DNA from 3 places in the Priestia sp. TGN 0903 genome. Region 1 is predicted to be linked to each of the others. Evidence: riboswitches for the same ligand, from Rfam matches in the RefSeq annotation. Region 1 holds a riboswitch; each other region holds the start of a gene.

What was found. A riboswitch is a leader RNA that binds a small molecule or an ion and turns the genes downstream of it on or off. The one in region 1 is predicted to bind S-adenosylmethionine.
Region 2: another riboswitch for S-adenosylmethionine. It lies ahead of ACRPLY_RS15550 (hypothetical protein); the one in region 1 lies ahead of ACRPLY_RS02590 (Na+/H+ antiporter NhaC family protein).
Region 3: another riboswitch for S-adenosylmethionine. It lies ahead of ACRPLY_RS19790 (methionine ABC transporter ATP-binding protein); the one in region 1 lies ahead of ACRPLY_RS02590 (Na+/H+ antiporter NhaC family protein).

Annotation. Positions count from the first base shown of each region.
Region 1 is NZ_JBOZGL010000001.1:494,817-499,007, reverse strand. Features, by position in the region: gene ACRPLY_RS02605 (YtoQ family protein) at 1-149, opposite strand, end outside; gene ACRPLY_RS02600 (ABC transporter ATP-binding protein) at 320-1,231, shown strand; gene ACRPLY_RS02595 (ABC transporter permease) at 1,224-1,991, shown strand; SAM riboswitch class I at 2,093-2,199, shown strand; gene ACRPLY_RS02590 (Na+/H+ antiporter NhaC family protein) at 2,285-3,595, shown strand; gene ACRPLY_RS02585 (hypothetical protein) at 3,635-3,763, opposite strand; gene ACRPLY_RS02580 (LacI family DNA-binding transcriptional regulator) at 3,888-4,191, shown strand, end outside.
Region 2 is NZ_JBOZGL010000004.1:204,637-208,827, forward strand. Features, by position in the region: gene ACRPLY_RS15545 (M20/M25/M40 family metallo-hydrolase) at 1-1,370, opposite strand, end outside; gene ACRPLY_RS15550 (hypothetical protein) at 1,840-2,082, opposite strand; SAM riboswitch class I at 2,151-2,252, opposite strand; gene ACRPLY_RS15555 (amidohydrolase) at 2,316-3,470, opposite strand; gene ACRPLY_RS15560 (GNAT family N-acetyltransferase) at 3,518-4,024, opposite strand.
Region 3 is NZ_JBOZGL010000006.1:66,163-70,353, reverse strand. Features, by position in the region: gene ACRPLY_RS19820 (acyl-CoA dehydrogenase family protein) at 1-164, shown strand, start outside; gene ACRPLY_RS19815 (arsenate reductase family protein) at 280-636, shown strand; gene gcvH (glycine cleavage system protein GcvH) at 772-1,155, shown strand; gene ACRPLY_RS19805 (YusG family protein) at 1,235-1,480, shown strand; gene ACRPLY_RS19800 (toprim domain-containing protein) at 1,662-2,012, shown strand; gene ACRPLY_RS19795 (thioredoxin family protein) at 2,027-2,326, shown strand; SAM riboswitch class I at 2,507-2,614, shown strand; gene ACRPLY_RS19790 (methionine ABC transporter ATP-binding protein) at 2,746-3,771, shown strand; gene ACRPLY_RS19785 (methionine ABC transporter permease) at 3,764-4,191, shown strand, end outside.

The DNA.
Region 1 (4,191 bases):
AAAATTTCTTCTCCAATGTTGTCGGAGCGGTCATGGTCTGTCATGGGACCGACAAAGGTAAGGGGAAGGTTTAATTGTTCTGCTTGGTTTTTAATTTCGTCTCGCCAGTTATCGTGAATTTGCCCGGCAAGGTATACGGTTAAGTTCATTATGTAGAAGTCCTCCTCTAACTAAGGTTTGTTTTATTTTATCAAATGTAAGCGGATAATACGAATGATTTGAATGGGCTACTTTTCCAAAAATAAGGTTATAGTAGACAAATAGTTAAAAAAGAGAAACAATAGAAGGCGTATTGCTAATTAAAGAAAGGATGTACATGATGACAGAAACAGTGCTACAAGTAGATCATGTCAGTAAAGTAATTGGGAAGAAAACCATTTTGCATGATGTATCCTTATCGGTTGAGCGCGGTGAGATTTTCGGATTGCTTGGTCCGAACGGATCTGGAAAAACAACGCTCATTCGTACCGTCGTAGGACTCATTAAAGAAACAAAGGGAACAATTACCGTCAATGGGTTTCCTTTAAAAGAACAGTTTACATCAGCTATGAAATCAATTGGAGCGATTATTGAAAATCCTGAGTTTTATGATTATCTGACGGGCTATCAAAATTTAAAACACTTTGCGAATATGCATGAAGGGATCACAGCAGAACGCTTGGATGAAGTGATTGCGCTAGTAAAGCTTGAAAACAGCATTCATGCAAAAGTGAAGACGTATTCCCTTGGGATGAGACAGCGTTTAGGAGTAGCTCAAGCTATTTTACATAAGCCTGCATTGCTTTTACTAGACGAACCAACAAATGGTCTAGACCCAGCGGGAATGAGAGAATTTCGTACATATTTACAAACTCTCTGCAGGGAAGAAGGTATTTCAATTTTAATCGCGAGCCACTTATTAAAAGAAGTGGAAGCATTATGTGACCGCGTTGGTATTATTCAAAACGGCGAGTTAAAAGCTGTTCAAGATCTATCTCCAAATCGTCAAGATCAAGGGATGTATGTAGAATTTGAAGTATCTGACGTGCAACAAGCAGCGGATCTTTTATCTCAAGAATTCCAAGTAACAATAAAATCCGATAGTATTGATGTAGTGATTATGAAAGAACAAATTCCAGCTGTGAATAGAAAATTAGTGGACAGCGATATTTTAGTCTACCGAATCACTCCTGTTTATGAGACGCTTGAAGATTCGTTTATGTCCGTTACGGAGGGAGAGCACCATGCTTAAGTTAATTCAAAATGAACATATGAAATGGTTTTACAAAAGAAGTACAAAAGTCACGTTTATTACAATCGGCATCTTAACTCTTTGTATGGCTCTTTTAATGAAGAAAGTAGCAAACAGCGCAGGAACGGAAGACAACATATTGAATTTCCTGTCATTTAGTGCAGGCATGCTGATCCTCGTTCAATTTTTCGCGCTTGCTGTTGGAGGATCAATGGTTGCAAAAGAGTTTGAAGCGGGTACCATTAAGCTTCTTTTAATTCGCCCTGCTAGACGTTCAACGATTTTAACGTCCAAGTACATAACGCTCGTTTTAATTAGCTTGTATTACTTGCTGAGCTATTTGCTTTTTTCGTTTGTATGGGGAGCATTGTTCTTTGGATTTGCTAGTCTAGAAGGAGATGCGCAGCTGCTTAAAAACATTACGCTTACGTATGACAGCGCGTATATGGAAACGTTTATGATGATGACGTTTGCTTTTATGCTGTCGTCTTTATTTAGAAACAGCGCGCTTGCTTCAAGTCTAGCTATTGTCATAAGTATCGGCGCAAAAGCTGTAACAGGACTAGTATCAGAGCTAGGTTTATGGTGGGGGAAATTTTTACTGTTCGCCAACACAAACTTTGTGCAGTATATGGACGGAATGAAGACGATGTTTGACGGAATGACAATTCCATTTTCAATCTTCATCTTAGTTGCACACTTTGTCTTCTTTATGGGCGTAGCGTGGGTGGCGTTTTTAAAACGTGACGTAGCTAATTGATGTGAGAATTTTCACACTATATATTTTTCTAAAATAGCATTTGACAATTAAATAAAAAGAGATTACAGTAGTGAAAGACTATTTTTAAAACAACTACAAACTTCTTATCAAGAGAGACGGAGGGACTGGCCCTATGATGTCTCGGCAACTGGCTGTACGCAGTGCGGTGCCAAATCCAGCAGACGATGTTTCGTTTGGAAGATGAGAAGGGTAATCTTATGATACAAATAAGAGACCTCTTCTTATCAATAAGAAGAGGTCTTTTTTTATTACGTAAACAAGAGGTGTTGAGAATGGAACAACAAAAAGGAAACGGCTGGGCGCTGTTACCGCTGGGCGTCTTTTTAGTCCTGTTTGTCGGATCAGGAATTATAACGGGAGATTTTTATAAGCTGCCTGTATTAGTAGCTATTATCATTGCAGCCATTGTGGCGCTGGCTATGAACCGCAAAGATTCACTTAATGTAAAAGTGGAACGCTTTGCTAAAGGAGCAGGGCATCCTGATATCATTATTATGGTACTTATTTTTATTTTGGCAGGTGCTTTTTCTCAAGTCGCTAAAGGCATGGGAGCTGTTGATTCAACGGTAAACTTAGCTCTGTCTGTGCTTCCGCAAAGCTTAGTGGTAGTCGGAATCTTTGTTATTGGCGCATTCATTTCAATTTCGATGGGAACGTCAATGGGAACGATCGCTGCGTTAGGGCCTATCGCTGTAGGAATCAGTGAGCAGGCGCATGTATCGATTACATTGGCAATTGCTGCTGTTGTTGGTGGTGCAATGTTTGGAGATAATTTATCCGTAATCTCTGATACGACCATTGCGGCAGTTCGTACGCAAAAAACAAATATGTCAGATAAATTAAAAGTAAACTTTTTTATTGTCCTTCCTGCAGCGATTGTTACAGTGATTTTATTACTTGTAATGACGCTAGGCAATACGTCATCAGTAGAAATTAAAGATTTTAGCTGGTTTAAAATCTTGCCTTATGTCGGCGTACTCGTCGCTGCCATATTTGGTGCAAACGTATTAAGTATTTTAACCGGAGGAATTGTATTAGCCGGCGTGATTGGATTAGCTGACGGAAGCTACACGCTTTCTTCTCTTGCTAAAACTGTGACAGAAGGTATTGGCGGAATGTCGGAATTAATTATTTTATCTCTTTTAATTGGCGGAATGGTTGAACTCATTCGCTATAACGGCGGTATTCAGTTCTTATTGAACCTATTAACACGACGCATTCAAACAAAAAAAGGCGGAGAATTCAGTATCGCTGGATTAGTAAGTTTAACAAATTTAGCCACGGCTAATAACACGATTTCAATTATTACAGCAGGTCCGTTAGCGAAAGAAATCTCTGATAAGTATTCAATTGATAATCGTAAATCAGCCAGTCTGCTCGACTTGTTTTCATGCAGCGTTCAAGGGCTTATCCCTTACGGTGCACAAATGCTTCTCGCAGCAGGATTTGCTAAAGTTTCACCGGTTGAGATTATTCCATTTACATTCTATCCAATGTTAACAGCGGTTTGCGGTATCATTGCGATTGTAATTGGCTTTCCTCGTTTAAATAAAAAATCAAAATCATCTAAAGAAGCTGCGTAATATCAAACCCTTAAAAAGAACATTCTTTTTAAGGGTTTTTTACTGTTTGAAAAAATCAGTCGGCTTTTTTTCATCTAGCTCCTTCCAAAGTGTCTCATTTTGTTTAAGTGCATAAGCCGCTCCTCCGATTTCAATTCCGCATAATAAAATGAATAATAAAATACCCATGATATGACCTCCTTATAAAAGTGAATAAAAACATGATTGTAACGGGTTTAGCTTATTGCTTTTTCACTTTATAATGAGAATAAAGTATGAAACGCGTTTCAGCGCAAGAGAAAAAGGTGAAAACATGACAAATATCCGAGATATCGCAAAAAAAGCTGGTGTATCTGTTTCGACCGTGTCACGGGTTTTAAATCATCATCCGTATGTAAAAGAAGAAAAGCGCCGTCTGGTAGAAGAAGTAATTCAAGAACTTAATTATGAACAAAACATTAATGCCGTTCACTTATCAAAAGGGAAAACAAATATGATTGCCGTCGTCTTGCCTTTTATTAATCATCCTTATTTCAGTCTGCTTTTAGAAGGAGTGGCCTCTCAAGCGTTAGAAAAGCAGTATCAGCTTGTTATTTGTCAGACGAACTATGATGTAA
Region 2 (4,191 bases), on a different contig from region 1:
TCCGAAATTCCGCCAAAATAACTTTGTTCAACTAGCTCCACTTGGAATTGCTCTTTGGCAGCTGCCTGTACGTTTGACAAAATCCTTTGTACAAAGAGATCATCATGTGAACAAACGGCCGGGTAAAAAGGCGGCGTAAAAAATAAGACTATCATCGGAGCTGCTTCTTTACATAAACCAGCTAAAGAGTTTACTAATTTAATGGTTTTATTTCTGTCATCATCTTCTTGTGCCAAAAGTGCCGCTTCCATTTCTTGCACATATTTTTCACCGTGCTGTTTGACTGCATGAGTATAAAGTTCTTCATACGTCCATACGTTCACGTCAAGGGATGAACCCTCCATTCCCACAGCGTACTGCCGAGCAGCTTTATTATAATGTTTTTTTACATTCAAAGCCGCTTTGTCAGCCGATTTCAACAGCAGATCTGTTACTTCTTTAAGAGAGCGGTTTAACATAAATAAATTAAATAATACAACGGCAGAGTGCGGAACTTGAACGGAATACTCTTCTTTTAAATCTTTTTGTATCAGCACCGTAGGAGGTGGACTCGTTTCATCTCTTACTTTTTCGCAAAAATCAACGTTTAGTTCTATTTCTGTTGTTAAATAAGAAGCTAGTAAATTAGCATTCAAACCAGCTAGCGGTTCCCCTACATGAGTTTCTTTTCCATAACACAAAAAGCTTGGCATGATCTTGCCAATCGATCCTGAGTACACATAGTTCGTTTGATCACCAGGATAGCGGCTGAACACTGGTTCTGCATTTAGCATGAGAGAAAAATCCAGCTGATGTTTGCACGCAAGTTCTAAAAGAACAGGCACTGCTTTTCTCATTCCGAGCGAATTTACTTCTTCATCCGGTACCGACAGAAGCAGGATGTTTCCGTCAAACTCTCCGTTGCATGCTCGTTCAATCATACTGATATGCAGAGCAATACCTGCTTTCATGTCCATCGTTCCTCGGCCAAAAAGCCAGTCTCCTTTTATCATATCTTTTTGTACGTGCGCCGGAACTTGTTCCATATCATTATAAAAAGTACTCGTTAACGTATCAGCGTGAAAAGCATCCTTTTTCCACTGTCCATAATCTTGTACATCCACTACGTCGTAATGACTGACTAATACAACTGTTTTATTCGTATTTTTTCCTTCAACAAAAGCTGTGACAATCGATCGCCCGTCTCCTGTTGAATGAAGCTCAACTTGCTCGTTTTTTTGAAAGTAAGGCAGCTTCAATAAATACGACGCTATCGATTCAGCCATTTCCACTTCTGCCATCGTTCCTGTCACGCTAGGTATAGAAACCAATTCGCTTACAAGCTTCTTTAACTGTTCTTTTGTTTGATACAAAGATGTTTTGTTCGACATACCCTTCATCTCTTTCCTTTTTCTAAATTTTCCATCAAACAAAACGATTCGTCAATCCCTTTGACAGAGACCCTTTCATTCTATCCCTATGTATCATAGTATGCGCTTCCTTGACGCACATGATAAAAAAAGAGTGCGCGGCTAGGGCTAGCACCGCACACTCTTTTTTTTACTTTTCGTCATCTTCTAAAAAGTCTAGGATACGATCAATAAGCTGTTCGCTTCCTGCATCGTTTCCATGTTCAAGAGACATTTCCATTTCAATGCTCCTTTCATAAAATATTCTTGTTTTATAACATACCACAATTCATTTCGAATGTAACCTTTAATTTGTGTAAAAATTTCGACAATTTATGATTAATTTTAAAACCTAGTGAGTAATGATTATACCCACCAGATTCTTCAATTGTCAAAAAACATGCTTTCTATTTAAAAACACTAAAAAAATAGAGGCGCGAGCAAACTTCTTCTATAAAAGACAGCCTACTCGCTCAAGCTTGGAACAGCATGATGAATAAATTTCTAGTTCATTTGCTTTTTGTACATCTTTAATATCTATGCCTACAGCATATGTACGAACATGGTTTTCGACCACAATTTCATAAAATGTTTCTAATTCACGATAAGCTACTTGATAATGCTTTCCTAATAATTTTACGGCTTCCTTTAATGCTTTCTCTCCTGTATGTGCTGCAACTGCTGTATGACTCATAAAACCCTCTCCTTTTAGAAAAATAAAAAAAACTCATTTTGCTTTGATGCAAAATGAGTTTTTCACCCGTTTTATCACCCAAAGCACATGCTTTGCTGGTAGGAGCACCTTACATTCGTAGGTTGCTGTGGAGTCAAAGAGCCAGATCTCTCGTCCACTCGTGATAACTTTTTTAATTTAAAATTTATTTTATCAAACAATTCCATCCGCGTAAATAGAAAAATAAAAATATTTTAATTTTTTTGGTAATGGAATGAATTCAAAAAGTCAAAGCTTAGATTAGCAAAATAAGAAGCTGCTACAAGTAATGCCTCTTCATTTAATGAAAAAGAAGGATGGTGCCATTCATATTCTCCAGCCGTACCCATCCATACAAAAAATCCTGGTACACGCTGCTGATATACGGCAAAATCTTCTCCTCCAGGCGATTGTTCAGCTTCTACGACTTGATAACTAAGATTCTCTGCAGCGTTAATAACCAATTTTTCCAGCGTATCATCATTGTTTACTACAGGAAGATACGGATACCATTTAACGTCTACTGAAGCCCCGAAAGCTGCTCCAATCCCTTCAGCAGATCGTTTCATAAGAGCCGGTATTTTTTCTCTCGCTTCTTCTTGAAAGGTACGCACCGTTCCTTCAAGCGTTACTTTGTCAGGAATGACGTTCCACGAGCTCCCTCCGTGGATTTGAGTTATGCTGACAACAACATTTTGAAATGGGCTGAGATTACGGCTGACAATGGTTTGTAAACTAGTAACAATTTGACCAGCAACAGCAATCGGATCTACTGTTTTTTCTGGAATACCTGCGTGACCGCCTACTCCTTTGACGTCAATTTCAAAACGATCAACGCTTGCCATTAAAGGTCCCGATTTGACACCAATGGTTCCTACAGGAAGATTCGGTTTGTTATGCATCCCAAATATCGCTTCTACTCCTTCGAGCACACCTTTTTCAACGAGCATTTTTGCCCCAGAAGCCGTTTCTTCGGCCGGTTGAAAGATAAATCGAACCGTACCGCAAAGCTCCTGCTGACGCTCTTTGAGAAGAATGGCTGCTCCGATTATAGAAGCCGTATGAAAATCATGGCCGCATGCGTGCATAACACCGTTCACTTCAGAAGCAAATGGCAGATTGGTTTTTTCTTCAATTGGCAGCGCATCAATATCAGCTCGAATAGCGATAGTAGGTCCCGGCTTTCCTCCCACAATTTCCGCTACTGCTCCCACGTCTAAATGGAATGCATCCGCTATAGAAATATCGTAGTGCTTTAACCACTTTTTAATACGTTTAGTTGTTTCATATTCTTTCATTGAAAGCTCTGGAAACCGGTGCAGCTCACGGCGTATGTCTATTAGCGTATTTAGTAGTAATTGATCTGTCATATTTATCACTCTTTCACATTTCTTAATTTAGACCACTTCTCTATCTTTTACGACAAAGAGTGTACCTCATTGAATTTTTTATAAAGAAATACGGTCGTATAGCTTTCTGCAAGGTGCTTTTCTTTAGCTTGAACATATCCTTTTCGTTCATACATCTCAACTAACCAAGGATGTTCTTTTGCTGTTCCTAAAGACACACCTGGCGATTTAAACGTATTTTTTATTACCTCTTCCTCTACTAGATGAAGCAGCTTAGATCCAACGCCTTTCCTGGCAAACGACGGGTCCACTGCAAACCACCAAAAGTGTGGAACAGCAAACGGACCTGGATGTTCTCCCCAAGGCATTCGTATAGATACAGTGGCAGCGATTCTTTTATCTTCTTCGTATACATAGCAAAGGTTTTGAGAAATATTTTTCTTAACGAGGGCAAGATCAGCAGTAGCTGCTAAGAAAGGAATGCCTAGCTCTCGAATAGGCTTATATGCTTGTAGAGTTAAGTTCAATAAGTTATCCGCGTCGTCATTTGTTGCCAAACGGAATTCATTTTTCATCTCTTTGTCTCCTTATATAGTACTTAAATATTTTATTTAACTTATAAGTTTACTAAGAATTAAAAAAGACAGACTGCCGCCTTGCGTACTCACTATACAACTGCTTTGATAACGTGTCAATTCTATTTATCGTTTTCTATAAAAGATATAAATAAAACGAATACACG
Region 3 (4,191 bases), on a different contig from region 1:
AAGCAGATGCAAAAGAAACGTTAATTGGCGTTGAACAAGGTGATACGCTTAGAGTCATGCTTTCGTCTCTTCGCAAATTAACTCGCTATACACCAATCAATGTAATTAGCGTAAAGCGCGAGGTTGCAAAAACGCTTCTAGAAGTAGAGAAGTTCACAGTTTAAGGAAAAAGGAGCTCGTTTTGCGAGCTCCTTTTTGTTTAAGAAGCCTCTATCTAGGTAAATGATAAAGGATGTGTTAAAATACGAAAAAAGCTTAAAATAAAGGGTGGTTGACGAAATGTCATTATTTTTTTATTCATATCCAAAGTGCGGTACGTGCCGAAAAGCAAAGAAGTGGCTCGATGATAACGGAGTAGCATATGAAGAAATTCATATTGTAGAAAATCCGCCAACAAAAGAGCAGCTGCAAGCTTACTATCAGAACAGCGGCCTAGAATTAAAAAAATTCTTTAATACAAGCGGTAAAAAATATCGCGAGTTAGGTCTTAAAGATAAAGTAAGCAGTGCGAGTGAAGACGAACTTCTGTCTATTCTTGCGTCAGATGGCATGTTAATTAAGCGTCCGCTGCTAACAGATGGACAAAAAGTAACGCTTGGTTTCAAAGAAGAGCAGTTTGAGGACGTGTGGAAGTAAGTTTTCAAATAGAAAATTTTTACCTTTTACGTTACACTGTTAATAGGAAGTTATTTTAGGTTGTAGAAAGTGTTCTCCACGTTGAAGGCGCTTTTTATATAAACAAATTACGATACATATTTTGGAGGGATTAAGATGAGTACACCAAAAGATTTGCGTTATTCTGAAGAGCATGAATGGGTAAAAACAGAAGGAGACGTTGTCCGCGTAGGTATTACACATTTCGCTCAAGCTGAGCTTGGAGACATCGTATTCGTTGAACTGCCAGAAGTAGGAGCAACAGTAGAAGCTGACGAGCCGTTTGGTAGCGTTGAATCAGTAAAAACAGTTTCTGAGCTTTACGCACCAATTAGCGGTGAAGTTGTAGCAGTAAACGACAACTTAGGCGATAGTCCTGAACTTGTTAATGAATCTCCATACGAAGAAGCATGGATGATTACAATCAAACCATCTGATGCTTCTCAAGTAGACAAGCTGATGACAGCAGAGCAATACGAAGAAATGACAAACGAAGGATAATATTCCTCCATAAATTGTCTTTATGAAAAGTTTTTGACTGGACACTCTATTAGTAAACAAGCTAAAGGAGTGTCTTTTTATGTTTGAAAAACAAAAAATGGACGTTACAGATCGCGTTACAGCTAAATTTCATGACGGCGGTATGAAATTATACGTTGATAAGCAGCCAATTGGTGAAGTTAGCTACGGAACAAGCGGCAATGAATACCGCTTTGAAGAAGGATATTCGCAAGAAAATAATAAGTTCTATCAATACGCGGACGTACAAAAACAAGGTGAAACGCAAAAATATACAGACTGCGATGAAGAAGCAGGATGGTGCTAAACAGTGGCAACTGCCGCTGTTTTTCTTGTTTTATAGAGATAATATGGCCTAAACTGCCTTTTAAAAGAGTTCTTTCTTGCAAATTTCTTTTAAAAAACAGGTGAACTGTGATACATTAACGAATATTGTATAGCATAAAGAAATGATGTTACTATACAACTGACGATTATGGGTGATGAAAATGGGGCTAATTGAAATTGAAAAAGTAATTATTGTCGAAGGAAAGTCAGATAAAAAGCGTATTCAAGATATCATTCGAGAACCAATTGAAATTATTTGTACAAACGGTACGATTAGTTTATCAAAGCTGGATGAAATTATTGACTGTACGTTTAACAAAGAGGTATACATACTCGTTGACTCTGATGATTCAGGGAATAAGCTGAGAAAACAATTTAAACGAGAGCTTCCGGAAGCAGAGCATCTATATATTGATAAAATGTACCGAGAAGTTGCTGCCGCCCCTAGACATCACATAGCAACAGTATTGCTGAGTGCCAATATCGATGTTAATGCAGAATTTTTAACATAAAAGGAATGAGCAACATGCAAGAATGGAGCGAAAAACAGCTGGATGATCAGTTAAAAGAAGGAGAAAGAGCCTTTATCTTTTTCCATACGCCTTTTTGCGGGACATGTCAGCTGGCAAAAAAAATGTTAACCGTGGCAGAAGCGATGCTGCCGGATGTAACCATCGGAATGAGCAATTTAAATTATATGCCTTCAAAAGCAGAATTATTTTCTATTGAAAGCGTACCTTGTTTGATTGAAGTGGAAAATGGTGAAATGGTAAAAAAACTCTACGCGTTTCATTCCATCGAGCACGTACTCGAGGAGCTTCGATAATCAAACGTTTGTTTAAAATGAAGAAGTTGAAAGAGAGCGAACCGTTGGGGCTGTTGAAATCTTGGGATATTATCCCAAGAACAAAATCTGTTGACAGCCTATCTGACACATGCTAAAATCACACTCATGAATGTTCATAAATGAATGAATATTTCCTAAAAACAAAATAATTGTTGCGAACTCTTATCAAGAGAGGTGGAGGGACTGAGCCCTGTGAAACCCGGCAACCGTCAGACTAACTGAAATGGTGCCAATTCCTGCAAAGCTATGCGCTTTGAAAGATGAGAGAAAGGATTAAATATCGAGCCTTTCTGTCATGCGCAGAGAGGCTTTTTTAATGGGGAAAATTGTTTTACGGCTTTTTCATCCTATAGGGCAACCTAACATAATTAAGTTTTTATTAAAGAAGGTGAAGAAATATGATTACATTAACAGACGTTACAAAAATTTATCAGGCCAAAAGCGGTCAAGTAACAGCTGTTGATAATGTGAATCTAACCGTTAACCAAGGAGAAATTTACGGAATTATTGGTTATAGCGGAGCGGGGAAAAGTTCTTTGATTCGCTTGCTAAACGGATTAGAAACACCAACGACAGGAACGGTCGAAGTAGCAGGTAATGATATTGGAAAAATTAAAGGCGGAAAACTCAGAAAAGCTAGACAAGAAATTAGTATGGTATTTCAGCACTTTAATATCTTGTGGTCGCGTACGGTACGAGAAAATATTGCCTTTCCGTTAGAAATAGCAGGGATTTCAAAAGAAAAAAGAATGAAACGAGTAGACGAACTTATTAAGCTAGTCGGGCTTGAAGGGCGTGAAGATGCTTATCCATCACAGCTTAGCGGCGGACAAAAGCAGCGTGTTGGGATTGCTCGAGCGCTAGCGAACAATCCAAAAGTATTGCTTTGTGATGAAGCAACATCAGCGCTTGATCCTCAAACGACAGATTCTATTTTAGATCTGTTAGTAGATATTAATGAGAAGCTAGGGTTAACCATTGTATTGATTACTCATGAAATGCACGTCATTCGTAAAATTTGTCATCGAGTAGCCGTTATGGAAAATGGGGCAGTAGTAGAAGAAGGACAAGTGCTAGAAGTATTCAGAAAACCTAAGCAGCCGATTACAAAACGATTCGTTCAACAGATTTCTGAACCAGAGGAAACGTTTGAAACGATTGAACAAGTAAAAGAGCTGTATCCAAGCGGGCAAATTATTCAGCTGACGTTTGTTGGCGGAAAAGCAGAGCAACCGCTCATTACAACGATTTTAAAACAGTTTGATGTAACGATTAATATTTTGCAAGGAAAGATTTCTCATACACAAACAGGTTCATACGGGACGTTGTTCGTTCATTTAGACGGAGAATTAACAGAAGTTGAAAAAGTCATTGCATACATTCATGAGCAGCAGGTAGAAGTGGAGGTAATGACAAATGCTTGAGAAACTATTTCCAAACGTTATTTTAGATGATTTTATTCAAGCGACAAATGAAACACTATATATGACGGCTATTTCAGTTGTAGCCACATTTGTTCTAGGTATTTTATTGGGCTTGCTTTTATTTTTAACGTCCAAAGGACAGCTTTGGCAAAACAAACCTTTATATGCCATTGTGTCGGCGGTTGTAAATATCTTTCGTTCCATTCCATTCATTATTTTAATTGTTTTACTGATTCCATTTACCAAAGCATTGGTAGGAAGTATTTTAGGCGCTAATGCAGCGTTACCGGCTTTAATTGTTGGAGCAGCACCATTTTATGCGCGTCTTGTAGAAATTGGTCTGCGTGAAATTGATAAAGGTGTTATTGAAGCTGCTAAATCAATGGGAGCCACAACAAGCACTATTATCTTTAAAGTGCT